Regions from separate parts of the Paenibacillus marchantiae genome, predicted to be linked through region 2. Evidence: riboswitches for the same ligand, from Rfam matches in the RefSeq annotation. Region 2 holds a riboswitch; each other region holds the start of a gene.
What was found. A riboswitch is a leader RNA that binds a small molecule or an ion and turns the genes downstream of it on or off. The one in region 2 is predicted to bind cyclic di-AMP.

Region 1: it holds a riboswitch for cyclic di-AMP, as region 2 does, so the genes downstream of both, PTQ21_RS05705 (C40 family peptidase) here and PTQ21_RS24035 (3D domain-containing protein) in region 2, are expected to answer to the same signal.
Region 3: it holds a riboswitch for cyclic di-AMP, as region 2 does, so the genes downstream of both, PTQ21_RS05325 (resuscitation-promoting factor) here and PTQ21_RS24035 (3D domain-containing protein) in region 2, are expected to answer to the same signal.
Region 4: it holds a riboswitch for cyclic di-AMP, as region 2 does, so the genes downstream of both, PTQ21_RS15620 (C40 family peptidase) here and PTQ21_RS24035 (3D domain-containing protein) in region 2, are expected to answer to the same signal.

The regions. Positions count from the first base shown of each region.
Region 1 is NZ_CP118270.1:1,250,711-1,258,440, reverse strand. It holds partial or broken gene PTQ21_RS05720 (YwhD family protein) at 1-256, opposite strand, end outside; gene PTQ21_RS05715 (M1 family metallopeptidase) at 359-2,350, shown strand; gene PTQ21_RS05710 (hypothetical protein) at 2,361-3,203, shown strand; cyclic di-AMP (ydaO/yuaA leader) riboswitch at 3,455-3,592, shown strand; gene PTQ21_RS05705 (C40 family peptidase) at 3,596-4,066, shown strand; gene PTQ21_RS05700 (GNAT family N-acetyltransferase) at 4,466-4,960, shown strand; gene PTQ21_RS05695 (c-type cytochrome) at 5,111-5,470, shown strand; gene rbsK (ribokinase) at 5,795-6,796, opposite strand; gene PTQ21_RS05685 (4a-hydroxytetrahydrobiopterin dehydratase) at 6,826-7,122, opposite strand; gene PTQ21_RS05680 (hypothetical protein) at 7,376-7,669, opposite strand.
Region 2 is NZ_CP118270.1:5,356,872-5,364,601, reverse strand. It holds gene PTQ21_RS24050 (M20 family metallopeptidase) at 1-185, opposite strand, end outside; gene PTQ21_RS24045 (ABC transporter substrate-binding protein/permease) at 367-1,830, shown strand; gene PTQ21_RS24040 (amino acid ABC transporter ATP-binding protein) at 1,817-2,539, shown strand; cyclic di-AMP (ydaO/yuaA leader) riboswitch at 2,825-3,021, shown strand; gene PTQ21_RS24035 (3D domain-containing protein) at 3,024-3,692, shown strand; gene PTQ21_RS24030 (polysaccharide deacetylase family protein) at 3,825-4,613, opposite strand; gene lpdD (prenylated flavin chaperone LpdD) at 4,763-5,107, shown strand; gene PTQ21_RS24020 (PspA/IM30 family protein) at 5,237-5,908, shown strand; gene PTQ21_RS24015 (DUF350 domain-containing protein) at 6,004-6,405, shown strand; gene PTQ21_RS24010 (DUF4178 domain-containing protein) at 6,429-6,935, shown strand; gene PTQ21_RS24005 (DUF4247 domain-containing protein) at 6,947-7,693, shown strand.
Region 3 is NZ_CP118270.1:1,170,168-1,177,897, forward strand. It holds gene PTQ21_RS05290 (PSP1 domain-containing protein) at 1-66, shown strand, start outside; gene yabA (DNA replication initiation control protein YabA) at 95-463, shown strand; gene PTQ21_RS05300 (tRNA1(Val) (adenine(37)-N6)-methyltransferase) at 549-1,328, shown strand; gene rsmI (16S rRNA (cytidine(1402)-2'-O)-methyltransferase) at 1,329-2,210, shown strand; gene PTQ21_RS05310 (AbrB/MazE/SpoVT family DNA-binding domain-containing protein) at 2,501-2,755, opposite strand; gene PTQ21_RS05315 (HD domain-containing protein) at 3,075-4,355, shown strand; gene PTQ21_RS05320 (TatD family hydrolase) at 4,684-5,454, shown strand; cyclic di-AMP (ydaO/yuaA leader) riboswitch at 5,696-5,949, shown strand; gene PTQ21_RS05325 (resuscitation-promoting factor) at 6,223-7,407, shown strand; gene rnmV (ribonuclease M5) at 7,564-7,730, shown strand, end outside.
Region 4 is NZ_CP118270.1:3,377,386-3,385,115, forward strand. It holds gene PTQ21_RS15590 (glycosyltransferase family 4 protein) at 1-581, shown strand, start outside; gene PTQ21_RS15595 (YkvI family membrane protein) at 672-1,730, opposite strand; gene PTQ21_RS15600 (xanthine phosphoribosyltransferase) at 1,935-2,516, shown strand; gene PTQ21_RS15605 (hypothetical protein) at 2,615-2,944, shown strand; gene PTQ21_RS15610 (hypothetical protein) at 3,068-3,286, shown strand; gene PTQ21_RS15615 (carboxymuconolactone decarboxylase family protein) at 3,404-3,733, shown strand; gene PTQ21_RS15620 (C40 family peptidase) at 3,838-4,302, opposite strand; cyclic di-AMP (ydaO/yuaA leader) riboswitch at 4,308-4,439, opposite strand; gene pelA (pectate lyase) at 4,852-5,811, shown strand; tRNA gene PTQ21_RS15630 (tRNA-Leu) at 5,930-6,013, shown strand; gene PTQ21_RS15635 (X2-like carbohydrate binding domain-containing protein) at 6,365-7,730, shown strand, end outside.

The sequences.
Region 1 (7,730 bases), 2.9 Mb from region 2:
TCCACAGCTACCCATACTAGCCATACTTGGCGTCCATTGGGCACATCCTCACGATTAGTCGAGAACTTGATATTGCGCTCCACTTTGCTCTTCGCATGCATCGCGCCCACATCAATCTTTGCTTCACCGTTATCAATAATAACGGGGAAAGGTTATTCAGATCAATGGAGCCTGCACCGAAACCTTTGTGTTTGCTCTTTGCACTAACGATATTCAAGGCAATCTGTTTTTTGCCGTTCTGCTCGTTTTGGTCCATGTTTTATAGCCTCCAAGGGTTGATACAAATATTTTAACTAATAATCGCCCCAATGCAAACATATACATGCTGTAGATGCTTGTCAACGGGAGGTATTTAACGATGATTCCACGACGCGCCAAGAGCTGGCTCACCGCAATTATAGCCCTGTGTGTAGTTGCCGGGGGGATATGGCTTGGTCTGGGCTCCACACGCTCCATTCAATCTGACTTGCCTGCGCTCGCCCCGGAATCGGGCAAGCCTACGGCACCCGTCAAAACCCAAACATCTCCGGAAAGTATACAGACACCTACCGCTGAAGTGTTCAGCAACCGCGTAGTGGAATATCACATGGATGTGAAGCTGGTAGACGGGAATGTACTGCAAGGGACTCAGACGATCACCTGGACACATCCAGGTAAGAAAACCGTCAGCGAGCTTTATTTTCACATGTATCCCAATGCCTTCTCTTCTGCCGACACCACTTTTATGAAAGAATCCGGAGGGAAACTTCGAGGTGATGTCATGCCCACGAACGGTTACGGTTCCATGCATATTACAGAAATGAAAACAGAGGATGGGCTTTCTCTCTTACATCGGATGCAGTATGTGCAACCGGATGACGGAAACATGAAAGATACTAGCCTCATTAAGGTACGGCTGCCCAAACCCGTTAAAGGCGGTGAAAGCATCACGCTTCACACCCGATTTGAGGTCAAGCTACCGAAAATTTTTGCCCGCATGGGAACAGCAGATAATTTCGTTATGGCAGGTCAGTGGTTCCCTAAACTTAGCGTATATGAGCCAGTAGGCACACGAGGTCGGACGACCGAAGGCTGGAATCTGCATCAGTATCACGGTAATTCAGAGTTTTACGCCGATTTTGGTATCTATAGTGTGCGTATTCGGGTACCGGAAACATACAAAGTAGCTGCTACTGGATTCCCAACCCAGCAAGCGGTTGTGAAGAACGGCGAAAAAGTATATCAGTTCTATGCCGATGATGTGCATGATTTTGCCTGGTCAGCCTCTCCTGATTTTGTTTATGCAGAAGAACCCTTCTCTGCTCCCAATGTGCCAGGCGTAAGAATCAAGCTGTATCTCGACCCTGCTCATGAGGATCTGAAGGAACGTTATTTCTACGCCGCCAAAGCAGCGCTATCCAATTATAGCAAGTGGTTTGGCCCTTATCCGTATTCCACACTGTCCATCGTTGTCCCGCCCAAATCAGGGAATGGCGCAGGGGGAATGGAATACCCTACCTTGGTCACCGCCTTCGGTGCAGATGATTCTGCTCCTGGCTACGATCTGGAACGCACGGTTGTGCACGAGATTGGGCATCAGTATTTTTACGGCATGGTCGCGAGTAATGAATTTGAAGAGGCTTGGCTGGACGAAGGATTCACCTCCTATGCAGAAGACAAAGTAATGGAACAGGAATACGGACTTATCCCGAATCTGCCCGTACAAGCTGGTCTCATTACTTCTCCAGCTTCACTGACACAGGACTCCTGGAAGTTTGATTCCCAGAATCAATATGCAGCAAACGTATACACACGAGGCAAGCTTGTATTACTTGGAATAGAACAACAGGTTGGTGCTAAAACGATGGAGCGTATTCTCTCGACCTATGTGAATAAATACCGCTTCAAACACCCTACTTCGTCTGATTTTCAAAAGGTCGTGGAACAAGTGACGCGTACATCCTGGACCGATTATTTTAATCAGTATGTATACGGCGATGGCATGGCTGACTTTGCAGTGGAAAAGATCGCAATCAATCCTATCCTGAAAGACGGCCAAACGTTGTACGAGTCATCGGTTACATTGCAGAAAAAAGGGAGTGAATATAAGAAGGTTCCTGTTCGAATTATGTTCGAAGATGGGAAAACCATGACGAAAGAATGGGATGGTAGCGAGGAGCGCATTACCTACAAACTGACCTATACTTCCCCTGTTTCCTGGGCTATGACTGATCCGCTATACACGATTGTGCTGGAGAACCATCATATGAACAATTTTCTGAAAGCCGGACTGGATGAGCCAACTAAATCCCGCTGGAGCATGAGCGCAACCAAAATTATAGAAGCCATATTCGGAAGTCTGTCATGGTGAGGTGGATACAGTGAAAGCGAAAATACGTGAAGGCTGGTTTCTCGTCCGTCAGCATATGTTCATTGCGGCACTCTTATTTCTCTATCAATTAGTATGGGGATACTTTCTTTATCGGATGGTGCAGTCAGCTGTGGTTCCGCTGCTCCTGCGTTATCCTGACCCTGATACAGGGGAACTCAGTACGATTTTATTTAAAATGGAGAGCCAACTCGGTCTGACAACGAATCCGGAGGTTCACCGCTATTTATGGATTTTAGGGGCTATGCTGCTGATACGGATTCTGATTAGCCCACTCATTCAGGCAGGGCTGCTCTACTCGCTCCAGCATTATAACCATTCGGAAGAGCGCATTCCATTCATTCGCGGTATCAAAAATTTATGGAAACCGATGCTGTTGCTCCACACCATTCGGACTATATTACTGCTGCTACCCGCTTATTGGCTCGCGCCAAAGCTCTATTCCATCTTTATGGAAGGTTTTCATTCCCTCCATCTGCTCTTGCCTGGTATTCCCTATGTTGCTGGTTGGATTGTATACGGGTGGGTTATCCATCATGTCCTACTGTACATGCAGTTTGGTATCTCAGCTCCCGATGGGGAAGGCGGAGCACGTGGTACGTTTCAAGCTATATGGATTGCACTACGCCAAGTCATCACTCTAATCGGCATTGCTGTCCTGCTGGGCGGCCTTCATCTGCTGGTCTTTGGCGCCTTTACTTCAGCTTCATGGTTACTAACCGGCTTAACTGGCCTTATCCTACAACAAACGTATCCACTTGCCCGGTGCTTGCTGAGCCTGTGGAAAATATGTGCCCATTTCCGCCTATGGCAGTCCAACTCGGTCAAGGATTAAATCGAACGGTTAAAAACGGTTACCATCTCTATGTAAAGTTGTATTCTTCAAATGCCGTTAAACAAGCAAACCTCGACCTTTCCCCGTCAAAGGTCGAGGTTTTTTTGTTAATTTTGTTGTTAAACGTTGCCAAAGTGATATACCTCTGTTACAATAATCGCAGTGAGTTTTTAGTAACAACTTTGTAATCTTTACCTTCATATTTGTAACTACTTAAAATTTAATCGTCATTTCTTGATTTCGCAGGTGCATAACTAGCATAGCCAAATTCCTAGCACCTGGGAAGCGGGGGAACCAGTTATGGGTGAATTGATCTTGCAACAGAGGGATCATAGGGGACCTTCAACCGAATCCTTAAGCTAACCTCGCAGGCATTGGAAGGGGTATATCTCTTGTTTAAGAAGAAATTAACCGCAGCTGTACTCAGCCTCACATTCGCATTATCGCTTGGAGCAGGCAGCGCATTCGCAGATTCGAAAATGGACCAAGTTATTGATTCAGCAATGGGGACTACATACAAAAGCGGAGGAACAACGCTTAACGGCTTTGACTGCTCTGGATTCACAAGTTATGTATTCGACAAGCTGGGCATTGATCTGGCTCGCCAATCGAGTTCACAATTCGACATGGGTGATTCGGTATCCCGGATGGAAATGAGACCAGGTGATCTGGTATTCTTCAATACAACGGGCAAAGGGGTCTCGCACGTAGGGATCTTTGTAGGGAATGGGAAGTTTGCACACTCCTCTTCTTCCAAAGGAGTTACAATTAGCGAATTAAGCGAAAGCTATTGGGCCAACCGCTATGTTGGCGCTAAACGTATTATGAGCACGGACGCATATGAGACATTGGCCATTGAATAGGGACAAGCCGAGCAACGTCATGCTGTAACAATAACTTTACTGTAACGAAGCATAATAGAACCGTCTGGTACATTCTCCGCAGGAATGTTATCCGGCGGTTTTTTTGTGCTTCGTTTCCTTAACATATTCGGGATAGCTATCAAACCTAATTTTAACTTTTTTTAAAGCTATTTTTCATTGCTTTGCCCGTGCTCTTATAATGTTTTTACCCATCCCACTATAATATAAACGAAATTACCGGAACTTTTGTTTCACTTTTTTTCAAAAACGAGGACTTGCCAAATGAACGCCTCTTTTGTAGAGTGAAAACAAGTTTAGATATGGAATGACATATGTATATGTATATGGACAAATCAAAATCATTATAGCTTGTTCACAATGAGAGGAGCGTGCAGTTGTATGGATGAAGCCCCTGTGACGTTTCACGTTGTGCCCATGCAAGAAGAACACGCGGAACTAATCTGCGATTGGCAGTATGACCCGCCTTATAATATTTATAGCTGGCTGCCCTGGGAGCAGATGAAAGCACTTGAAGTGGAATTCGGCGATCCCAAGCTACGGAAAGAACAATATGCGGTGGTGCTGGGAGAGGATCAGCAGATTTGCGGTTTTGCTCAGTACTTCCCTCTTGAAGGTGTAACCCGCATCGGACTTGGCATGCACCCCGATCGATGTGGTCATGGTCAAGGAACGGCTTTTGTCTCGGCCATTGTGCAGGAAGCCATTCGCCGGAACCCTGCAAACGAAATTGATCTGGAAGTTCTGACCTGGAATGACCGGGCTATTCGTGTCTATCTCAAAGCCGGATTTGTTACGCAGGATACATACGAACGACAGACACCGGGTGGTTTGAAACCTTTTTACTGTATGGTCTATGAAGGTCCACGCGAATAACTAGGGCTTGAAATCACCCCAAAAAGTCCCCGGTTATGTGATTAGTTCAAAAAATTACCACAAAATGCTATGATGTCACTACAGGTTCCGTTATAATGATATGGATAGTTTCAAGTTAGATGATCTTTCATTCTGGAGGGGACATAAGGGATGCACAAATGGATCATGAGCGGGGTATTTTTTGCAGCGTGCGCTTTAGCTATTGTACTAATGTTTACGCTTCCAGGGAAAGAGGAAGTTGCAGAAGAAGCGAAACCGACGATGCCGCAAGTTACAATGGATGCAGGACAGGCTGAGGCACTGGTCAAAGCAAACTGTATTACCTGCCACGGTGATCAGCTTCAAGGGGGCATGGGCCCTAGTCTGCAGAAGATTGGCAGCCAGGACGATGTGGAGAAGATTTATACGACCATCGTCAAAGGTAAAAGCGGCGGTATGCCTTCGTTCAAAGACAAGCTGAAGGATGAAGAAATCGCGAATATTGCGATGTGGCTGGCGGAGAAGAAGTAATCCAAGATGTTCAAGGCGATCAGTTTGTGGCAGGGGGCATGTATAGAGAGTGTGATGGCTTCAATCATCCTCTGCTCTTTACTCATGCTCTAAACCACGCTGGCGCTAGACGCGCAACGTAGTCAACCCTTATTGGTAATACAGGGTTACTCGTTTTATCAATGGTCATACAGACAAGAGGCTCTTACTCTCCCGTACTGGGAAGTAAGAGCCTCTTGGTCATTTCAGGGATGCTCCGATGAAAACATCCACCATGCTATGGCTAAATAGATGCATTAGCGTATCCTTCCAGCCTGCCTCTGATTCACCTAAAGTATGCATATATTACTGGGTCTTTGCCTTCTGCTCGGCAAGGAAAGCCTGCACTTCACGTGCGGACGGCATCCCGGACTGGGCGCCGAGCTTCGTCACCGACAACGCGGCTGCGCCCATGGCGAAGCTTACCGCCGCGTCCAGCGTCTCTCCGCGCGCGAGGGCTACTGCCAGCGCGCCGTTGAAGCAATCGCCAGCGCCGGTCGTGTCGACGGCGCTTACGGCGTAGCCGGGCGCACGGCACGCGCCGGCACGCTCTGCCTGAACGCGGCCGCTAGGCGCTGCCGCGTACACAGCCCCCTCGGGGCCGAGCGTCGTGACGACAGCGGCCCCGAGGGATGCGGCGAGCTCTGCGACCGCCGCATCCACGTCTTCCGGCCGGAGATCATCCCGGCCGGTGAGCACGGCGAGCTCGCTGCGGTTCGGCGTGACGACGTCGACGCACCGCAGGAGCTCCTGGGGCAGACCCGGCACCGCAGGCGCCGGGTTGAGCACCACCAATGCGCTGCCTTCAGCCGCCAGTTGGGCGGCGCGGGTGACCGCAGGCAGCGGGATCTCCAGCTGCAGCAGCACCGCTGCGGCTGCAGTCAGGCTTTTTACCGTATCCGCCTCTTCCAGCATCGCAGGCATAACCTGCCCATTCGCTCCAGGAATAACAATAATCCGGTTATCTCCTTTGGAGAGCCAGATAGAGGCCGTACCTGTAACGGTATCATCCAGAATGCGAACTAGCGAGGCATCCGCCCCGCTTTCCGTTAGACTGTGCAACAGGCGTTCACCAAAACCATCCGAACCTACGGCACCAATCATCGTAGTCTGTCCACCCAGTCGTGCAGCAGCAACCGCCTGATTGGCGCCTTTGCCCCCGGCCAAATAGTGCAGTTCCTCCCCACTCACCGTCTCGCCTTCCTCAGGAATGATGTCTGTCTTCACCACCAGATCCATATTAAGGCTGCCTACGACAGCAATAAGAGGTTTGTTCTGATTATCGTCTGACATGTATGCTTCACTCATTTCCGGTAGTGCGATATAACCGATCCAGGTTATTCCGACCTCATTTTCTCAAAAGCCTCATTATATTGCTCTGCTTCTTTAATATCTACAGATGTGATGCCACCTTCATCCCATGATGTGAGACGCAGTGTGACTGTTGTATAGTCAATCGTAATGAAAGGGTGATGATTGAACGCTTCCGAAATCGCTGCGACCTCGTCCACAAATGCAATCCCTTTCATGTAGTTGGAAAATACGAACTTGCGGACAATCCATCGTCCCTCTTCCAGTTCCCAGCCTTCCAGCCTTCCCAGATGAGCTTCGACTTCCTCTTGCGAAAAAACCATACGTTATCTTCCTCCCCATATGATGGCTTATCACAGACAACTGTCCATGCTGCCACCGAAACCTTTGGTGCTACCCATAGCAACCCAAACGCATAGGTCCACCGCCCTGCGGTTCGCCCGTTTCATGACTATCATCTTACCACGGACAAGCCTCAAATTCCAATAGTACAAATGGCGCTAGATCCACTAACCATAAGGCTTTAGGGAGATTCTCCAACTCGGTTTTCCATGCAAAATATCTTATAGGAGCATACTAAATGAGCGGTACAAAAGTCAGTTCTTCTTCCCCAATTAAGATATGAATTCGGTGCTGATCCTTGTCATGAATGACCACTCCACTTCCTACCGGAATGACCGACTCCTCACCCAGTGCATAGAACAGATCTTCCGCCAATGCCTCATCCACTTCGAGTTGCTCTGTTACACCAAGGCGCGACCATTCTTCCTCATCCATTTCAAAGAAAACATAGCGGTCCGGTATTCGGCCTATAGCCTCTGTCAAATCTGTCAATATTCCTTCATAATCTCGTCCATGCTTTACGCCCATTGGCTTTTCACTCCTATTTAGCCCCTAAGGAGCAGATTTGATCTTATTATACCTGAAAATA
Region 2 (7,730 bases):
TCTAAGCCAAGAACAGGAGCTTCTACGGAAAAACCGTGGTAGGCAAGTTCTTCTTTTAACCGAGCAGAGGCGAGGTATTCTTCGTTACCAAGTTCCGGATTGGCACCAATGTATGATGAAATCTCTTTAAAACGGGAAGCATATTGATCAATTACAGTTAAAATTTGTGTTTTGGTATGTGTCATGGTGGACTCCTTAAGCAAAAATGAAAATAATTCAATAATTATATCATAGTTGCGGTTATTTTTCAGAAACTAGTCAGGATTTGTAATGTCGAAATTCATTGCATAATCATGCATTCTACTTTATAATGACTCAGGCATCAACAACAGAAAGCATACAAAGTATTATAAGGGGAGAACAGGGTTGAAATTGATTAGTCGTTACACCATGATGCTGCTAGCTCTTGTGGTCTTGCTTACTACGGTTGCACCTGTTGCGTTGGCAACGGGAACTACAAGCAATTCAGGCAGTAAAAAGCTGGTGCTCGGTACAAGTGCCGATTTTGCACCATATGAATTCCATAAAGTGATTGATGGTAAAGACCAAATTGTCGGATTTGATATTTCGATTGCTAAAGAAATTGCTGCCGATCTTGGCGCAGAACTTGTAATAGAGGATATGGGTTTTGACGGACTTCTTCCTGCGTTGCAGAGTGGTCGTGTGGATATGGTCATCTCGGGAATGACGCCAACAGATGATCGTAGACAAAGCATTGACTTCTCCGATACCTATTATAAATCAAAGCAAGTCATTATGATTCGCAATGCGGATAAAGATAAATATCCAACCATGGCGGAGTTGGAAAATGAAAAGATTGGAGTTCAAAAAGGCTCCATTCAGGAAACGATTGGCCAGGGAATCCCAGGCGCAAAACTGACAGCACTTGATAAAATATCTGATATCGTGCTGCAATTGCAGACCAATCGTGTAAATGCTGCGATCGTTGAAGATACGGTGGCTGCCGGTTATCTGGATGATGTGATTGGATTAGCACCGGCTATTCCGGATGAGGAGCAGGCCGAAGCGGCAATCGGGATTCGTAAGGGCAATACGGAATTGCTGAATGCAGTGAACGGAACGCTCGAACGTCTGAAAAGCGAAAATAAAATCGATCAGTTGGTTACCGAGGCAAGCCAGTTGATGGCAGACAAGGTGAAAAAAGATCAAAACATTTTTCAAGTGTTCTGGGAATACAAAAGCTTTTATGCAACAGGCGTAGGTTACACCCTTTTACTGTCTGCACTCGGTGTAATATTCGGGGTAATTATCGGTTTGATCATCTGTCTGTTACGTCTGCATGACGTTTCAATTCTGCGTTGGATCGGAACAGCTTACGTTGAAGTTATTCGTGGTACACCAATGCTGGTTCAGTTGATGATTATCTATTACGGTCTTGCTCTAACGTTGGGGATTAATTTCACGCCGCTTCAGGCGGGGATTATCACACTATCCATTAATAGTGGTGCCTATCTTGCCGAGATTTTCCGCGCTGGTATACAGGGTGTGGATCGAGGCCAGTTGGAAGCAGCTCGTTCCCTGGGAATGGGTAGAGGTGCGGCAATGCGCTTCATTGTGCTTCCACAAGCGTTCAAAGCGGTGTTGCCGGCGATCGGTAATGAATTCGTGACCATTATCAAGGAATCCTCCATCATCTCGGTTATTGGTATGGTGGACATTATGTACCAGGCAAGTGTAGTCAAAAACATTACGTACCAAGGAATGAATCCATTCCTGATTGCAGCGGCCATTTACTTTGTGCTGACGTTCATTTTGTCCAAGCTGCTGGGTCGACTGGAAAGGAAGTTGAGTGCAAGTGATAGACGTTAGACAATTACACAAATCATATGGAAATAACGATGTGCTCAAGGGCATTAACGTAACAATTGGCAAAGGCGAGGTTGTCGTGGTCATCGGTCCGTCCGGATCGGGAAAAAGTACCTTTTTGCGCTGCCTAAACCTGCTGGAGCAGCCAACTTCCGGCGAAATTAATTTTGAAGGAGTTTCGATCACTGACCCTAAACACAACATTAATGCAACTCGTGAAAAAATGGGGATGGTATTCCAGCATTTCAATCTGTTCCCGCACAAAACGGTGCAGCAGAACATTACGATTGCTCCCATTAAAGTGAAAAAACAATCTGCACAGGAAGCGGAACAAATCTGCGCAGATTTGCTGAAGACGGTTGGCCTGTCTGACAAAAAAGACACTTATCCTAATCAGCTGTCCGGAGGACAGAAACAACGGATAGCTATTGCAAGAGCGCTTGCGATGCAGCCGCATGTCATGCTGTTTGACGAGCCTACTTCAGCACTGGACCCTGAAATGGTCGGTGAAGTACTGGATGTCATGAAGCGGCTTGCAGAGGGCGGCATGACCATGGTTATTGTAACGCATGAGATGGGCTTCGCACGCGAAGTAGGGGACCGCATCCTGTTCATGGATGGTGGGGTTATTGTAGAAGAAGGAACACCTGCTGAAGTGTTTGGTGAGCCTAAGCATGCACGTACACGTGACTTCCTTGCTAAAGTGCTCTAATACATCCAAGTCATCATTAGGATGAATTGGATGAAAATGCAAAATATATACTGTGGATGAGAATTCTTATTCCCTCATAGATCCCTGTCGGCGACCTGTCGGCAGGGATTGTTTTGTTGCGTGTGAATACGCACGGATTTACATAAAAAGTAACGTTTCTGTCATCAACGATATAAGCTCAAATAGACATTTTTTTGAAAAAGTCGCTTGAATTCAGCAAAAATATTGAAGTGAATTAGCCAGATGGTAACATTTACTACGACTCTTGGTTACAAAGTTGTGATATATTTGTTCCTGCCGAAACTTCCGGAGTTGGGAGTGTGGGGGATGTAACGATGCAGAGTGTGCTTGGGGAAGAATCATTTGCACACGGCTTGGGGTGAATTAGGGCTACATAAATTATTAATGTAATTGAACCTATAGGGTGGTTTCCTCCATCCGAATCCGACAACTAACTTCGCAGGCATAATGAGGGAGGAAGACCATGATTAACAAGAAACGTATAGCCAAAACAGCAACAGCTTTGCTGACAGCAGCAATGCTCATTCAGGCCGTTCCGGCTCATGCTGATTCAGTTCATGTGGCCAAAGAGGGGGATACCTTCTACACCTTATCCAAACAATATGGAGTTGGACTTAACGCTCTTATTAAAGCTAACAATGACATTTCAGCTTACAACATTTATGGTGGTTTGAAAATTACGATCCCTGGTAAAACAACGAACACAGCTTCTGCTGCAGCAGCTAAAACGGAGGCCAAAACGGTAACTGCCGCAAGCCTTGACGTTAATGCAGATAGTAAAGTTGTACAAGCCTGGGGTAAAACGTTTGATTACAGCAAAGCTGTCGACGTCAAAGCAACAGCATACTCCGCAGACGCTTCCGAAAATGGAGGATGGGGTGCCGTGGATTACTTCGGTAATCCGCTTGAATTGGGTACCATTGCAGTAGACCCAAGTATCATTCCATTGGGTACAAAGGTACTGGTGACAGGTCATACACATCCCGGACTGCCAAAACAGGCATTTGTCGCAACGGCTCGTGATGTGGGTAGTGCCATTAAAGGTCACAAGATCGATATCTTTATTCCTGGCAGCAAGCAATCCGTGAGCACATTTGGTATTCAGGATGTTGAACTTTACATTTTGAAATAAAATCAAAGCGTAGCTGCACATCATCATATGTGACTCCAACTAAATCTAAATTAAACAATAAAGGGTGTTCTCCAATCACAATAATGTGATGGAAGAACACCCTTTTGAATATCCAACTTCAGGGATCTTGACCTATTTACCCTTTGGCAGTTCCAGCATTTCGTCCAAAGTCACCAGCTCGTACCCGCGGTTTCGCAATTCCTCGATAACTTCAGGCAACGCCTCGATGGTACCACTCAGCTTCGATCCGACACCGCCTCCTGCATGTTGCAGAACAATGGAACCTGGTTTAACGGCCGACAGGATGTTTTGTTTGACTTCCTCTTTGGAGAGGCCCTTCCAGTCCAGGGAATCGACGTTCCAATTCACAATGCTGTAATGTTGTTTGGCCGCCCATTGCAGCTGTTGCTCATTAATGTCGCCATAAGGTGGACGAATCATTTTGGGCGTGTACCCCGCCAGATTCCGAATAATATCCCCGGTATGTAAGATTTGTTTGCGAAATGCATTCATGGACAGCTTACTGAACTCCGGGTGATTGTAGCTGTGATTGCCAACAATATGCCCTTCCTTTACCATGCGTTTCACTAAATCCGGATGTTTCTCAGCGCGATGTCCCACAATGAAAAACGTAGCCCGCACCTTGTATTTTTTTAGAATATCCAACACCTGCGGGGTGAACCGTGGATCAGGTACGTCATCAAAAGTCAGTGCGACCTTTTTTGTCGAGGGGCCATTTGTTTTGAATGTATCCGCATATTTCTGTCTGAGCTGTCCCAGAGTCAACTGTTCTTCTTCAGAAGAATCAGACTTCGAAGCAGGTTCGGTTTGCGGGCTTGAAGAAGCCCATAACTGAGCAGGAGCGTAACTTCCTCCCAGAAGAATGACCATGATGGATAACATTATGAGGCGTATACGCATGTTAGTGCCTCCTTTTCCCAAATTGCGTTCTCTTTGGTATGCCCGGGGCCATCCGTATTTATGCATAATGTGAGATGTTTCATTGCTGATTTATCAAATCGGAGCCATAATTCCACCATATATATATAGAAAAGGACAGGTGGATCAGGATGAGTACATACGACTTAAATTCCGTTCGTTTACAGGTGATTGAGGCAGGGGAAGACAAGGTGTTTATGGTAACTGGAGGCAGATCACATATTGGAGCAGTAGCGACATTTTATCCGGACCGTGAGCGGGTAAGCGGGGCTACGATGCATATTCCGGGGCATAAAGAGCAAGAGCTGTGTGAAAGGCTCGCACGTAAGGCTGCCCTACATTTAAAAGTAACCGTGACCGTGATTATGGGGATTCACTTTGATGCAATTACGCGCATGCAGATTGATGAGATTGTGCAGACTGCAGAGAAGCTGCTTGATGAAGAGCTGTGCCAAACTAGTCAACTGATTCAATAGTTCGATGGACGCTAAGTAGGCTAAAATCGTTTTTTATGATTTTTTTTGTTAAAATTGAAACGAGTAGAACATTGCCACGTATGTATGTTTATATACAAGGATGAACTATCGACTAGGAGGAATACCATAATGTCCATTTTCAAACGATTGCGCGATTTAACGATGTCTAACATTAACTCTATTATTGACAAGGCAGAAGATCCGATCAAGATGACGGATCAATATATCCGAGATATGCAGGAAGATCTGGAAGATGCGGAGAAAGCTGTTGCTGCACAGATCGCTATTGAGAAGAAATTCAAGCAGCTGTTCGAAGAACAGGAAGCTCTCGTGAAGAAACGTGAGGAGCAAGCACATACAGCAGCGCGTGCACAGAATATGGATTTGGCTCGTCGGGCACTGGAAGAGAAAAAAGTGGCTGAAGAGAAGATGGCTGAATACAAAACAAGCTATGATCAAAACAAGGCTTCTGCCGATAACCTTCGTGGCAAGCTGGACGAAATGCGCAAACAGTTGACCCAAATGAAAAATAAACGTGAAACATTGGTTGCGCGCTACAACGCTGCAAAAGCTCAAACCGAAATCAACAAGGCGCTGAACGGATTTGGCTCCGATACTGCAAGTGCCGGCATGAAGCGTATGGAAGAAAAAATGATGCAGATGGAAGCTCAGGCTGAAGCTAGCAATGAGATGTCGTCCAAAGGAAAATCGCTGGATGATGAGTTCGAGAAGCTGGGCAAGGATCAGGCTGTTGAGGATGAACTGGCAGCATTGATGAAGCAATACGAAAATAAGAACTAAACCTTGTAAGCAAGCAGGGGCACCAGCGGAGGAGAGACCAGCGTTTCTCCTTCGCTTTTAATTGCGGTTCATGTTGAGATGTGGGGGCTATGTAAATGGATTTGAACATTTTGGCAATGCTGGTCTGGACGTTATCGGGTTCGGTTTTGCTGTTTGTCTTAATGTATGTAGATTCTTTGTTCACGAAGTATAAGGATTTTGCCGAAGTGAAGGCGGGCAATATGGCCGTTACAACACGTATGGTTATGAAGCTGTTTGCTCAGGGATATGTACTCGCCACCTCCATTTCGACAGCGGGTCATCTTGGAGAAGCGTTGTTGGTATCCGTTGTTTCATTTATCATTTTGCTGATTCTGGAGAGTGTGGTTCACTTTATGATTCGGAGATGGGCCAACCTGGATCTGGATACGGGAATACAGCAGGGCAAGACAGGTTATGGTTTGTTCTCAGGTGCACTACATATCGTGGGCGCATTAATTATTGCAGCTTGTTTATAAGATAAAGAACAGGAGTAATGGGTATGAGTGTGTGGAAACGGATTAAAGGGATAATAGCCAAACCTGAACCTCCTAAGGCAGAGAAAACAATGCTTCAGCTGGCACCTGGTGATATCTGTGAGGTTTCGCTGGTCACCTATGAAGTGGTTGGACGGGTACATCATCGAGCGCGGAATGCAGCTGTCCTCACGTTGCAGGATGGTACGGCAATCCGACATTTGCATATTGAAGAACGGGAAATGACCCGGTATGCCCTCTATACACCCATTGATGGCCGTCTTGATGCACCAGACGAGGTGCCTACGTTGCTGGATCTGGATGGACGTGCGTATCATCTGGAGGAAGAATACGGAGGAATGGTAACCACTGCAGGCAGGACACCCTATGGTCAGGCTGGGGAACAATTAGTATGGCAATATCAGTCTGATGATAACATGCTTTTGCGTGTGGAGTGGCAAGACAGAAGATTTACGCTGTATGAGGGTGAGTCCATTCTTCCTGCGGATATCAAAGTGATTCGTTCGAGCTAGGAGAGGTTCCAATGAAAAAGCGCTTGGCACATGGATTAAAATTAATGCTGGTCCTCAGCCTTGTGATGTCGCTGCTGTCCGCGTGCGGAGCACCTTCCGTTCAGGACACATATCCGCTTGAATCGGTCAGCGGCAGTGGTAACACGACATCCTATGTGTACCGAGCTGCCGATCGTACCGTTCCAGAGGTTGCTCAGGAATTATCTGAACAACGGAAGCCGGATCAGATCTCGGCGGAAAATACAGAGCGGATGTTCCTGGTGTATCAGGACCAGTATTATCATTTGCAGCAAGACCCGAATAAAGCGGAAGACACCTTGGTTGAGGTGGATTCCAAGGAATATGTTCGGAAGAATTATGATTCGTCATTTTTGCAAGGTTACTTAACCGCAACATTAATTGGTAATTTGTTTGATTCGTTTGGGGGTAGAGGGTCCGGTACGTATCGTGGTTATACGAACAAGGACACGTACAAACCAAGTGAAGGTTCTTATCGGACACCGACGAGTAAAGACAAAAAGGTTGCTCCACCGATTACCGTTGACCGGAAGGGGTCGATTACCCGCCGTGGCAGCGATAAGGATTCAAGTGTAGGCTCTGGTGGAGGATTATTCAGCCGAAATAAGGAACAAAGCAAAGGCACAATTAATCGTAATAAAAGCAGTGGCGGTCTTGGAGGATTGTTTGATTCACCCAAGAGCTCTTATAAAAAGCCCAAAACGAGGGTTGGCGGTGGCCGAATCATGAGGCGTAGGTAGCACATCTCTTGAATGGGGCCCGCAATATTAAATCATT
Region 3 (7,730 bases), 2.8 Mb from region 2:
CATGTTCAACTGTTCGACATCAGTAAAGTCAAAGAACTTCCGCTGGATGACGTCGTTATCAAGTAAACCATAAAGGTTGCTTCGGGGTGGAAACTTGGAAAAGAAAAATCTGTTTACGCACATTCATGAAATGGAAACCCAATTGGGTCAGTTGCACAGTGATTTAGGAGAGTTAAAAATGATTGTTAAAGAGCTGCTTGAAGATAATCAGCGGCTTACCATCGAGAATGAGCAGTTACGCAAACTGCTGAAGCGTGAGGCCCCGGCAGATTTGCCCATCGCATCGGCGCTCGCTCCGGTAGCAAGGCCTGCGGGTCCAGCTACTGGTGAAGATGTTGTAGGTGAAGGATATGATAATCTGGCTCGGTTGTATCACGAAGGATTCCATATCTGCAATGTCTATTATGGACATTTGCGGACGGAAGGCGATTGTCTGTTCTGCCTGTCTTTTTTGAATAAATGAAGTGGCCGTAGGGATCCCCTACGGTTTTTTTTCAAGGTTAAGAACCTTGTCTGAGATATAGAGTACCGGAGGATGAGTGTATCATATGACAGAAATATCAGTAAAATTGCAAGATTCGGAGCGAATCGACGATTTGCTCTCTCATGATTTGAAGATTATTCAAAGTGATGAAGTGTTTAGTTTTTCGATGGATGCCGTATTGTTGGCCCGATTTGCTTCAGTACCGAAACGGGGTCGTGTGCTTGATTTGTGTACAGGCAATGGGGTTGTTCCCATTCTGTTGACCACACGAACGCAGGCGAGTCTGGAAGGCATTGAAATTCAGCCGCGATTGGCAGATATGGCACGTCGCAGCGTTCAACTGAATGCATTGGAAGAATCCATTACGATCCATGAAGGTGATTTGCGTGAACTCGTGAAAGAAACGGGCCATGCTGTATACGATGCTATAACGGTTAACCCTCCGTATATGCCCTTGAATGGAAGTGACCTCAAGATGAACACTCATCAGGCAATGGCACGCCATGAAATCGGGTGTACGCTGGAGGAAGTCATTCAGGCCTGTAATCGACTGGTGCGCAATGGCGGTAAAGTATCCATGGTTCATCGTCCGCAGCGTTTAGGAGAGATCATCACTCTGATGCGTGAGTACAAACTTGAACCAAAGCGGATTCGGATGGTACATCCCCGTGCTCATTTGGAAGCCAATATGGTGTTGATTGAAGCGCTCAAGGATGGGAAACCGGAGGTACGCATGCTTCCACCACTGATTGTTTACAATGAAGAAGGGAAATACTGCGAAGAAATCATGGACATATATTACGGTGCGCAGCATGCACAACGAACAACGGAAGGAGGGTTATAGATGACATTGCATATTCAGAAGAGCTACGCGGAGCAGTCGGGTGGTGCCGGTAAACTATACTTGGTAGGAACACCAATCGGTAATCTGGACGATATGACATTTCGAGCAATTAAAACATTGCAGAGCTGTGACATCATTGCAGCGGAGGACACACGTCAGACCCGAAAGCTGCTTACCCATTTTGAAATTACACCATCGATGTTGTTCAGTTACCATGAGCATAATAAGGGAGCTAGTGGGCCTGAACTCATACGCTATATAATAGAAGGAAAAAATTTGGCACTCGTCAGTGATGCCGGTCTGCCGGCCATTTCGGACCCTGGTTCCGATCTTGTAAAACTTGCGCTTGAAGCTGGAATTACGGTCATTCCCATCCCTGGAGCCAATGCCGCGTTATCAGCTCTGATCGTATCTGGTTTACCGACGGAGCGTTTCACATTCGGCGGCTTTTTGCCGCGGGAGAAAAAAGACATGCGAAAAGTGATGGAAGCTTTTAATGAGTCCAACGGTACGTTGCTATTTTATGAGTCCCCTCACCGTATTCGTAAAACTTTGGCCTATCTCGAAGAGATTCTGGGTGATCGGTCGATCGTACTGGCACGTGAACTGACGAAACGTCATGAGGAGTTCGCAAGAGGCAGTATCCAAGAGTGCATAGAATGGCTTGAGGAACATCCGCCACTTGGGGAATATTGTTTGCTTGTAGAAGGTATCAGGGAAGAAGAGCGTAAGGCGGAGCGGGAAGCCTGGTGGCAACTGCTGTCCTTGGAGGATCATGTGAGCCATTATGAGAATGAAGGACTTAGTCGTAAAGATGCGATGAAGAAAACGGCAACGGATCGAGGTTTGACGAAACGAGATGTATATAACGCTTTAATTTAATAACGAATCAACAAAAATATGCTGGAATAGGGAACATAAACTTTAAGGGACCTTAGATCCAACCTTAATGGAATATGAAAACGAGCAGAGCGGAGAAAAAATATATTACGAACGTCACCGCTCTTCTTTTTGGAGTTGAACAGACTCGTAGCTCGATTTTTTGGGTAATGAAAACCAATAATAAAGCAAAAAAATACCTTCCAGCGGTGGGGTTCACACCGGGAAGGCGATCAAGGAATATAAAAAGGTTAGAAATAACAATTTAATAAGACCATTATACCTGATATTTCTTATTTTGTCACAGGTGCAGGGATTTCGGAAATACATTCGTTACAAACAATTTTACCTTTGAAATAAGTAACGTTCTCTGCATTGCCACAGAAGATACAAGCTGGTTCGTATTTTTTCAACATGATGCGCTCGCCGTCAACATAGATCTCAAGAGCATCTTTTTCACCAATACCGAGCGTACGGCGCAATTCGATTGGAATAACTACCCGTCCCAGTTCATCCACTTTTCTTACAATACCTGTTGATTTCATCATTATAATCAGTGCTCCTCTCAGCTAACGATCATTGTCATTATTCGACATTATTTTATGTTTTATGATACTCATCATACCAACGATTCCCAAAACAGTCAACCTTAAAATTAGCTTAAAATAAAGGCTGTTTTTGATAAGATTACGAGTGGTAAGGGATTGGAAGCCATTTTTCGTATTTAAACATCAATGTCATCTTTGTCGATTTGGAAAACGACAAAACTACCTTATTCGACAAGATTCGTCAAAGCCTGTCGAATCCTTGGTGGTATTATACTGAAAAGCGACAAATACAAACGATATTTTAAAGGAGTGAATAGACATGGAACAGCGTTTAACGGAAGAAAAGGTGTTTAAAGATCCGGTACATAATTATATCCATGTGCAAGATCCGATTATATGGCAGTTGATCAACACGCCCGAGTTTCAACGTTTACGCCGAATCCGTCAATTGGGAACTTCGTTTCTTACTTTCCATGGTGCAGAGCACAGCCGCTTCTCACATTCCTTGGGCGTCTACGAAATTACGCGTAAGATTATTTCCCAATTCGAAAGAAGTCACTATTCAGATTGGCCAAAGGAGGAAAAGACGGTAGCCCTTTGTGCAGCATTGCTCCATGATCTTGGACATGGGCCATTCTCTCACTCTATAGAAGAAGCTTTCGATATGAATCATGAGGATTGGACTTGTCGGATCATTACAGGTGATACCGAAGTAGGGGCGATCTTAAGACGGTATGCTCCTGATTTTCCCGAGAAAGTGGCTTCTGTTATTCAAAAAACGTATGAGCAACCTATTGTTGTTAATTTGGTTACCAGTCCGCTAGATGCGGACCGCATGGATTACTTGCTTCGGGATGCCTACTTTACAGGTGTAAACTATGGGACAATTGACCTTGACCGTATCTTGCGTATGCTGCGTCCATATCACGGACGAATTGTGGTCAAGGAGTCGGGCATGCACGCCGTGGAGGATTACTTGATGTCCAGGTACCAGATGTACTGGCAAATTTACTTTCATCCAGTTACCCGAAGTTCGGAAATTATATTGCGGCAAATATTTAAGCGGGCAAAAAGTCTCATACAGCAAGGTTTTCAATTCCGCTTCATGATTGATCCACTACCCCAGTTATTCGCTGGACATCTATCGGTGGATGAATATTTACAACTGGACGAAGCTTTGATTCAGACGGCATTTATGCAGTGGCGCAAAGAGGACGATGCTGTTCTGAGTGAGTTATGCGAACGATTTATAGATCGCAAATTATATAAGTATGTAGAGATTGAACAGATCGACGTAAACATGATTGAAGAGATTCGGGAAGCCTTCACTGTAGCCGGTCTCAATCCCGAGTATGATCTAGAAATTGATTTTCCAACGGATAATCCGTATGATGTGTTTCGTCCGGATGAATCCACGGACAAGCAGATTCTGCTGCTTGATCGGCAAGACAAGTTACATGAGTTGTCAGAGGTGTCCGACATTGTCCGTTCAATCAGTGGTCTTCATCGTGGAAAGCATCATTTGTATTATCCGCAAAATAAGGTGGATGCGATTGTTCATGAATTACCGTCCCATATACGCCCCTATTTCTCCCATTAAATGATGCGTAATGCTGTTCAAGAATCATGATGTAAAAAAGCTTTCGAAAAGAGCTATTTTTCATGATACAGTAATCTGCTTTAATGGAGAGTACATGTAGATCGACATAATTTTGTAATCAAAGTAATTAGAATACAACCCGATTGCCTAAAAATGAGCACATATAGATATGAAGGAACTTGTTCGTTCTACATGTTGTGCTCAACAAACAATGAAAGAAATATAAAAAAAACATGATCCAATTTAGTAATAGTTATGTTCTGGTTAAGACTGCAGGATGGATTAAAAAGAGATAGTCGTTTATTCGACATGAAGGGAGAAATACAGCATGATGTTGTTCGACACACATACACACCTGGATGCACCACAATTCGACGAGGACCGCGAGGAAATGATTCAGCGTGCTGTGGATGCAGGCGTTGGTCGCATGATTAATGTGGGCTTTAACCGGGAGACCATTCCAACCACGATGAAGCTGGCTGAAACCTATGATTTTATATATGCTGCCGTAGGCTGGCACCCAGTGGATGCAATCACAATGCAAGAGGGTGATCTGGAATGGATTGCATCTTTATGCAAGCATGAAAAAGTGGTAGCCATCGGTGAAATTGGTCTAGACTATTACTGGGACACTTCACCGAAAGAGGTTCAACATCGCGTATTACGACAACAGATTGGTCTTGCCCGTGAGTTGAATATGCCGATTGTCATTCACAACCGGGATGCGCATGAAGATATTGTAAAGATTCTGCGTGAAGAGAAAGCTGGAGAAGTAGGCGGTGTCATGCATTCCTTCTCTGGCAGCTGGGAAACGGCGAAAATGTGTCTGGATTTAGGCTTTCATCTTTCCTTCGGAGGGCCAATCACGTTCAAAAATGCAAAGCAACCCAAAGAGGTACTTGAGAAGGTTCCTATGGACCGATTTTTCATCGAAACGGACGCTCCTTATTTGACACCGCACCCTTATCGTGGAAAACGAAATGAGACAGCGCATGTACGTCTGGTTGCAGAAGCAGCTGCGGAAATTAAAGGCATTTCGATAGAGGAAATTGCAGCAATAACGACCAAAAATGCCATGGAACGATTTGGGATTCGTTAAAAGATCGAGAAAAACGGGTGAAAAAGTGAGTTAGGCGGAGTTAATTTGCTTTTTGATCCAAATAAATCAAGAATATTACAATATTTTAACCAAATATTTAGAAAAACGTACTTGAACAACGCTTTACAACATGCATAGAAACAGGATATCATCTTTTCAGTGAATTGTTGTGCGGAAAATTGGACAGATGTTCGGGGGATGAACAAAGGGACACTTTCCGATGAAACAACATTACTTTCATGAATCAGTCTCGCTGAGTCTCCGTTAACGGAGAGCGGGGGAACCAATAGGGCTTAAACATCGGTGATTGCAGCCGATGCGCAACATGCGTTGACCCAAAAGCAGCGTATGAATCTGCGAAGCCGTATTTGATTTCTTCTTTGGGTCTCGGGGTGAATTCAAGGGCGTCCGCCATGAGCGGATGACCGGAGATAGGGCGGCTCTCTTTCGCCCGAACCCGACAGCTAACCTCGCAAGCGGAAAAAGAGAGGCAACCTCGTGCATGAATTTCCGATATTCAGAATCATTCGGAAGCCACGAAAGAGTTCCTCTTAAACTCTTTCTTTGGCTTTTTTGTTTTTGAATAAAAGAAATACGGTCATCATACGGTAAGTATTCAGGAGGATGACATCATGTTGCGAAGATTGATTCATGGTGCAGAACCGGATTATGTTGGTCCGATCTGTGTTCTGTAGAAAATTTGGTATAGTCGCGTCAAAGACATCATGCATTACTTTAGACGGCGAGGCTATGAAGGAGGACGGAGAAGTGGGCACATTCCAACCAGAAGAGACCCATGAGTCACGATCATCCAGTAAGTCTTTCGCGTTGCGGTGGAAGCATGAGAACTTGCGTCAAATGGCATTGATCGCGATTTTCTCAATTGCGCTTACAATCATGATCTTGTTAGTCGTTTACGGTCAGGCCGGGAAACAAATTTCACTGGTTATTGATGGCAAAGCTCAAGCGGTAGAGACTCGTACAGGAATGCTTCAGGAAATGCTGGAGGAGCAGTCAATCACAGTCAGCCCTCACGATCAGGTATCCATGCCCTTGAATGGGGCGATCACAGATGGAGACCGCATCGTTATTGAGCGGGCCGTTCCAGTTAATATTACGGCAGACGGGGACACCAAGACTCTGTATACAACCGATTCATCGGTAAAAGATGCGATTAAAAAATCAGGTATTCAAATTGCAAGTGAAGACAAAGTATATCCGGCGCTTGGAACCACTATTGAAGCGGATATGAAAATCCGTGTAGTGCGGGTAACAAAGCGTACGGTGGAAGTGGAACATCCGATTGCTTATAAAGTGATCAAAACGGCTGACCCTAGCTTGTACAAAGGCGACAATCGTGTCGTTGTGAGTGGTAAAGAAGGCACACTTGTACAGCATATTGAAAAAGTGTTTCAGGATGGAGAATTGGTCTCCAAAAAAATGGTGGGTAAATCGGTCGCAACGAATCGCGTCGATAAAGTGATCGCCATTGGTACCAAAGCCAAACCTGTTGTGAAAGAGCCAGTGATTCAGACGGTATCGGCGCAGACTTCCACGACAAAAACAGCAACAACCACGAACTCGAAGAAAACCGCTGCCTCGGGCAGCAAAGTAATTACCGTCTCAGGCAGTTCTTTTAAATATTCAAAAGTGTTGAAAAATGTATCCATGACGGCATACTCTTCTGAAGAGCCCGGTATCGGCACAAAAACAGCATCAGGTACTCGGGTAACTGAGGGACGCACCATTGCGGTTGATCCCAAAATCATTCCGATTGGCTGGTGGGTGTATATCGAGGGCCTTGGCTTCCGTCGTGCGGAAGACACAGGTGGTGCCATTAAAGGCAACAAAATTGATGTGTATTATGATAGTGTGAAGCATGCCCTGAACTTCGGACGGAAGAAAGGCAAGACGGTATATGTGATTGGTCCGGTGAAGCCAGAAGCGAACTAAAATCGTTTTACTTTGAAATGGGAATGCTATAAAATATAAGCATGAATGATTCATGCGGAATATGCGGCGGAGGGGTCTGAATTCAGTCTCCCCCGCCGTTTGGCAGAGAAGAGGGATATTCCTCTTCTTTTTGCGTTAGAAAGGAAGAAATGGAACATGATAAAAGAAGTGATCGTGGTAGAAGGCCGTGACGATACCGTAGCCATTCGACGTGCGGTTCAGGCAGATACGATCGAGACCGGTGGGTCGGCCATCAACCAACGCATTCTAAAGCGGATTGCACTTGCTCAAGAGAGACGTGGTGTCATCGTACTGACAGACCC
Region 4 (7,730 bases), 2.0 Mb from region 2:
ATGAGAAAAGGTTTAAGCCAATTCCCCATGAGAATGCGATACCACAGCTGGTCACGGTATGCCGTCTGGTTCCGGCGAAAGGGCTGGATATTCTGTTCAAAGCCTGTGCCGAACTGAAAGCCCGGGGACATGATTATGTGCTTCATATTATTGGGGACGGACCGATCCGTCCAGACTTGGAAGAATTGGCCCAGCGGCTGGGCATTTATAATGAGACTATTTTTTATGGTTACACGCTGCACCCTGAGGAATTCATGCCATTTTTTGATATCTTTGTACTTCCTTCGCGGGCGGAGGCGTTCGGGTCTGTTTTCGCGGAAGCAGCGCTTAGCTGTCTTGCCCTTGTAGGTACAGATGTTGGCGGCATACCCGAACAGATCGAGAACGGCAGTAACGGCTTGCTGGTGCCTTCAGAAGATCCGTCTGCACTGGCAGAAGCGCTGGAGAAGGTGATGGTTGACCCGGCGTACCGTTATGAGCTCGCTCGTTCGGCATGCGAGAAGGCCAAAACCCATTACTCTTTGGGCAGATCGGTCAATGAACTGAAAAAAATGTATTTGCAATTCTCGAGCCAGTTTTAACTTCTGGAAAGGGAAAAGAAGGAAGCCGCTGTGTGAACAGCGGCTTTTTTTATGTTTAGGGAAATGATACTTCGCAACAAAAATACGTTGTTATAGGTGTTTGTTACGACCTCGAAAGCTTCCCCATCGATCCATTACTAATTTTGCACCCCAGACCAGTGCCAAACTGCCGAAAATGGGGTAAAGGATAGAGAGCAGGGAGCTGAACCCAAACTGGCTAAGCGAATAACATAGCAGCATGATGGCCAGTATGATTAGTTTGGGATGTACGTGGACATGCTGTCTGAGTTGGAGGGTCATTCCATAAATATCGGCTACAAATGTACTGAAGATTTCCATAAAAATCAGGGATACATAGATAGACTGGACTACCCATCCAAGTTGAAAGGCAATGCTGCCCATTGGAATTTCAAATTGCGTGATGCCAGGCATCTGGGCTGACATGGCGAAGTGGGCTGCCATAAGCATGAATCCTACACCAATCCCGCCCAGAACGCCGCCCCATTTCAGTACCTTTCGGCTGCGAATCTGATTCCCCACCGGAACAAGAACAGCTTGGGCAAGTGCCAGGTTGAATGAAGTATACAACAGAGGAGATAACCAGACCTGGATTGGATTGCTGTCCGTGGTTAATGTAATAAATCGGTTTGCGCCGGGATGATGTATGGTGCTGGTGATCATAAGCAGAGAGAGCAGGAGCATCATTGGCACTACGATACTGTTCATTTGCAGAATAGCCTGAATGCCCCGTCCAAGCAGCAGATATGTACCGATAAGGGTAACAATCAGTCCGGTCTGGTAATGAAGCCCCAGATGCTCTACAAAGACCGACCCTGCTCCGGCCAGCATGACACTGTTTACTCCGATGAGAATAAGAAGGGTAACCCAGGTAATCCAGTTTCCTGCTTTATGACCGAATAGATGTTTGTTGAGATCTTCGTATGAGCGCGAGCCGGTATCATGGGCAATCAGCATCATTTTTGTACCTAACCAGACAAAGAGCATGGTCGATAAGCCAATGGTAATGGTGGCCCATTTGCCATACTGGGTAAAAAACTGCAATATCTCCTGTCCTGTTGCAAAGCCGGCTCCTACTACCGTTCCAATGTATGTAAATGCGATCTGCAGCACCCGAAATGCCTGTTTCATGCGTTTCCCCTCTCAGGCCCCTGAATAGTTTGGACATGCGGGTGCCATGGTACAAGGTATGCTTGACCCATCAAAGTCATGACAATTGAAGTGTGACATAGGGTCATTTCTATGCTCTGGACAAGAGCAAAGGCAATTTCGCTTGAACTGATAGCCGGATCTATGATACTTTTACGTCATAGGATAGGCTTGGGAGGTCAAATTATGGAAGTATTGAAACAACGAATTTTACAAGAAGGTGTAGTCATGTCAGATCAGGTGCTGAAGCTGGATGGTCTGCTGAATCACCAGATTGATCCTGCATTGACGATGGAAATGGGACGTGAATTTGCCGCTCGTTTTCGTGAAAGTGGTGTAACTCGGGTCATTACAGTGGAGTCTTCCGGGATTCCGGTCGCCTTTGCTGCCGCACATGAACTGGGTGTTCCTCTGGTATTTGCCCGTCGCAAAAAAACACTTTTGGCTGACCCCGACGCCTACTGTGAAAGAGTACCTTCTTTTACGAAAGGGATCGTAACAGATATTATGGTGTCCCGTGAATATATTCATGAGAATGACCGTATTTTGTTTATTGACGATATCATTGCGAATGGCGATGCCGCTCGTGGTGTCATCAAAATTATCGAACGTTCGGGTGCGGAACTGGTCGGATTCGGTGTCGTGGTCGAAAAATGTTTTCAGGCCGGAGCGCGCACTATTCGTGAGCAGGGTATCCCGGTTGAAGCGTTGGTGCGCATTCGTTCACTGAACGATGGCACCGTGCAATTTGACGATAACGAATTGTGACTTTTTAAAGGAAAAAGTGCCTATTTTTATAACAATGCCTTTGCATGACCGCTGATTTCATTTATAATGGGGTTATGTTAGGGAGAGGAGGCAACACCATGGGTAACCAACCGGCAACAGAACAATTTTTTATTGATAAGCTGGCGGAATCGAAAGTACATTTTGAGCGTGCCCTGGATTGTAAACATACGGAATTCGATGACCTTTATCCCTATATGATTGAACATCCTCAATTTTTCTGGTACAAACGCTACGTTGCCTGGTCAGAATTGCTGACGATTGTAGGCTTGTGCGAAGAGTTGTCCTTCTCTTGGAAAGAACAATTTACACCGCATCAAGTGGAGTACCTTGAAGAACGTGTGATGTCCGCCAAAGTGCTTGATTTTTGGTTTGAGAAGAACGACAGCAAAGAGCACGCGCAGCGGTAACTTTCAGTCGGGACATACTTTCGAATGACATGACAGTCCAATACAGTCACGTGAGACCTAAATGACTTTTCATTTAGGTCTCTTTTTGTAAATAATTTTTTTGGGAAAGTAGGCGCCATAAATATGATCAGTGATGCACAATTGGATGCACTGCGTTTATCGGGTGAAAAAGTAAGGGTAGTACGGGACGAGATTCAGTCCAATGATGTGACAGGTATTGTAGTGGCTTGGGACGGGGAGCAGGTACTCATTCGCCGTCAGAATCGTCGTGTGGTCAAGCTTGATCGGAATTACCGATATCAATTGTTCAGCGAACCACGCGAGAGCCTGCTCGAAGAATAGGACATGCCTATTTAGGTTCATTTACCATGGATGTTTTGGCATAATTACACCTCTCGGGAGAGAAGATAGGTACAGTGAGAGCTTGTAACATATCAGCCGAGAGGATGTGCGGTAACCATGACACTGATGAATGATAAGGTTCATGCCTATAAAGATCAGATTGGTGAATTAAGCGATGTGCTACCAGCAGTGGTGAAGTCTTATCATGAGTTCACTGGAGAATGCTTTCAGGCAGGGGCGATTGATGCCAAGACCAAACAGCTGATTGCGCTGGGTATTGGACTGTTTGCGAACAATGAGGTATGTACGTTTTACCATGTGGAAGAGGCACGTGCCAAAGGAGCGACCGATCAGGAGATTATGGAGACGGTTGCTGTGGCTGGAGCGGTAGGCGGAGGCCATGCGCTGTCTCAGGGTGCAATGAGAGTACAGAAGGCTTTACATTAAGTATAGAAGTCTACAGCACACCGGATTTGTAAACAAAAGCCCCAAACAAAGAGGAGGTCCCGGATTCACCCGGAGCCTCCTCTTTGCACTATATCAAATCAAACTTATATTTTGCCCAGCATTTTGTTATACATAAATTGTCCTGTTACCCGGCGTGCTGTTACGTAACGATCGTTGAAGTAAGGATTGGATAATTGTGTGATGCTGACACCCTTGCTGCTTGAAGCATGAGCGAACTGTCCGCCCCCAATATATACACCTGTATGTGAAATGCCATTGCCCATCGTATTAAAGAATACCATGTCACCAGTACGCAGATTAGCTTTGGATACCGGAGTTCCGGCCTTAGCTTGTTGCTGGGAAGTGCGTGGTAATTCAATGCTATATTTGTTGAAAATATATCTCATAAATCCAGAGCAATCAAATCCGGCCATTGTTGTGCCACCCCATTTGTAAGGTATGCCTGTCATGTTGTTAACGACGGTGTTGATACTGCTTGCCTCTGTGCTTGCTGCACCGGATGTAAATAGAACTGCTGCTCCAAAAATGGAGATGATAAGCTTTTTCAAAATTTTTGTTCTCCCTTCGATGCCTACGGAGTTAGCTAAGGGTTCGGTAGAAGGTTCCCTATATTTCCTATGTATAAGAATAATTCACCCAAAATGGTTCCCCCGTTTTCAAACATGAAACTCGGCAAATGAATAATTAAGTTTTTGTAACCTTTTGAAACTATATTGCATAAATGCGAAAATGTCAAACCGATTTTGAACACTTCTTATCATCTCAATGTTAACGGAATTATCGCTATTTATGTAGAAATAACTCGAATATTGGGTTTTAATAGATGACAAAAAAGTAACTACTGTTTCAAATGGAGAAAAATTGGATAATTTATTGGCTTTCTCACATTTCGATTAGACGATACCTATAGGTTAAGACAAAGAATTTGTTACATATTGTTGCAATTATTGACAAAATTCATTGTTTTGCATAGAATTCTTTTTGTATAATCCACTTATTGGATGAAAAGAAATAATTTGGGTTTAAAACAAATATAAGGAGGGTAGACGCTCAAGGAAAACAGTTTGCAGAAAATGAATTGGGGAGTGTTCTAAACGATGTTGAAGGCACAAGCAAGGTTTGCATCTTTGGTAATGGCATGTACAATGATTTTCTCTGTTGTCGGAATGGTATTTCAGCCTGCTGCTAAGGTATCTGCTGCAGACGCATCTGGAACGACAGCAAGTATCTCAGATATTTTGAAGAATCAACGTCCTGACGGGGGATGGAAGAAGGATTACAAAGAAACAAGTGGTGAGTGGGCCAAATCTACGATTGATAATAAAGCTACATACTCAGAAATTAGAAGATTAGCCAAGGAATTTAAAAAGACAAATGATCCGCGATATTCGGCTGCTGCCATCAAAGGAATCAACTTTTTGTTAAATATGCAGTACTCCAATGGAGGATGGCCACAAGTATACCAGAGCTCAGGCTATCACAAACACATTACCTTCAACGACGATGCCATGATTAATGTCATGTACATGCTGGATGAAGTAGGTGCACGTAAAGGTGATTTCTCATTCATCGACAGCTCTCTTGCGGATCGCAGTAAAAAATCAGTTGCCAAAGGTGTAGATGCTATTCTCAATACACAGGTTGTAGCAAATGGTAAACTGACTGCATGGGGACAGCAGCATGATTCCAGCTCCCTAAAACCTGCAGGAGCAAGGATATATGAAGTGCCTTCTCTAAGTGCTGGAGAGAGCAGTACGATTGTAAAGTTTTTGAAAACAAGACCGTCGAACTCGAAAATTAAGGTTTCCATTCAAGCGGCAGAAGCCTGGTTCAACAACGTGAAAATTACAGGATACAAGTATGTCAGAGAAAACGGAGATAGCAAACTCGTAGCTGATTCAGGTGCATCGCCAATTTGGGCACGTTTTTACGAAATTGGAACGGATAAACCGATCTTCGTAGGACGTGATGGGGTTGTGAAATACAAACTCAGCGATATCGATAAGGAAAGAAGAGGCGGGTATGCCTGGTATGGCAACTGGCCTTCAAAGATATAATTTATAAAAAGCTTTATCATTGAAGGCGAAATTATATTTTTTTTGTTGACACTAATTACCTGCACATGTTATATTATCTCTTGTCGCCGCGATATAATTTCTCGGAGATAAGACATACGCGGTCGTGGCGGAATTGGCAGACGCGCACGGTTCAGGTCCGTGTGGGCTAACCCCCGTGGAGGTTCGAGTCCTCTCGACCGCATCATATGTAACACGAAAAAGGTTCCTAGAATGGCATTGCTGCCACTCTAGGAACCTTTTTTATTTGTTTACAGATTTTGATCTTTGCTTTTCCTGATTCTTTTCAACCCATTCCCTCGGCTTGAGCAAAAATGAAGTTTCCATTTGTTTATTTATCCATTAATGGAAATATGTTTGTTCTGCGACGGTTTGCCCCTATATTTCAGGTTAATTGTACGTAAAATACCGAATTGTACCTATCTTGGGAATGCCTCATCCACTATTCTCTTCTCGTGTGGAAGCGCTATCAACAGGAATTTGAATGACCAAATTCAGAGGGGGTAGGGATAATTTGAAACGAATCGGAAAAAGGATGGCAATGTGTTTCATGGTATTTATGATTGCGGCGGTGCAGTTCGGGATTATGGGAACGACAGGTAATGTGGCACAAGCAGCAGATAAGAGTCTGGCCCAAAAGCCGTATATGGGTTGGAGCAGTTACAGCATGCAGGTATATGACGGGCCGGGTAACTGGACATCGGCCGAGAGTATAAAGAAGCAATCGGACGCCATGCGTGAGAAGCTTCAAGCCCATGGATATGAATACATTAATATTGATGCTGGCTGGAACGGTGACGAAGATGAATACGGCCGTCCTATTCCGAGTACTGTTCTTTATCCAAATGGATTTCAGGAGGTCATTGATTACGTCCATAATAACGGACAGAAGATCGGAATCTATCTGATTCCGGGATTATCAATCACCGCCTATGATAAAAATCTTGAGGTTTATGGGTCGGGCGGGGCATGTCGTATGCAAGATATTGCAGTAAAACCGCTCGTTGTTATGGATGCTTGGGATTCGTACACGTACAAAATTGATTTTTCGAACCCTTGCTCACAGAAGTACATTGACTCCATCGCGGATCTTCTTGGCGAGTGGGGTATCAACTTTGTCAAATTCGACAGTGTGACGCCAGGATCGGGAATCAATAATCTGAGCCGGGATGCACGTGGTGATGTGGAGGCATGGTCCAAAGCCCTGGACAGAAATAACATCTGGTTTGAGCTTTCCTGGGCGCTTGATCACAATTACGTGGACTTCTGGAAAAAGTATGCAAACGGCTGGAGGATCGACTGGGACGTTGAAGCTTACGACAGCAGTAAGGGATTGACCGAATGGTCGAGTATTTCCCGCTTGTTCCCCATCGCTGCCCTCTGGTGGCGGGATGCAGGTCCCGGAGGCTGGAACGACTTCGATTCACTGAATGTCGGGAATGGCTCGATGGATGGTCTGACCAAGGTTGAGCGGCAAACGGCCACGACCTTCTGGTCTATCTCTTCAGCACCGCTTTATACAGGTGATGATTTAACAAGGCTGGACAGCTATGGATTGGAATTGCTTACTAATGACGAAGTCATTGCCGTCAATCAGGCTGGACGTCCAGGCCATCCGGTTTCCATGGAGACCAAGCAGCAGGTTTGGTATGCCAATAACGGAGATGGTACTTACAGTGTAGCCTTGTTCAATTTGGGCGACCAGAGTGCGGAGGTAAAAGTCAAATGGAGCGATCTTGGCCTCAACGGTCCGGCTTCTGTCCGTGATCTCTGGAGCCATTCCGAGCTGGGGAATTTTAATCATGAATTCAGTGGCGGCGTGCTAGAACCCCATGCTTCCCGGATGCTTAAAGTAACCGCACTGAACGGCACATCAGCCGTCAATGACGATGATACAGGCA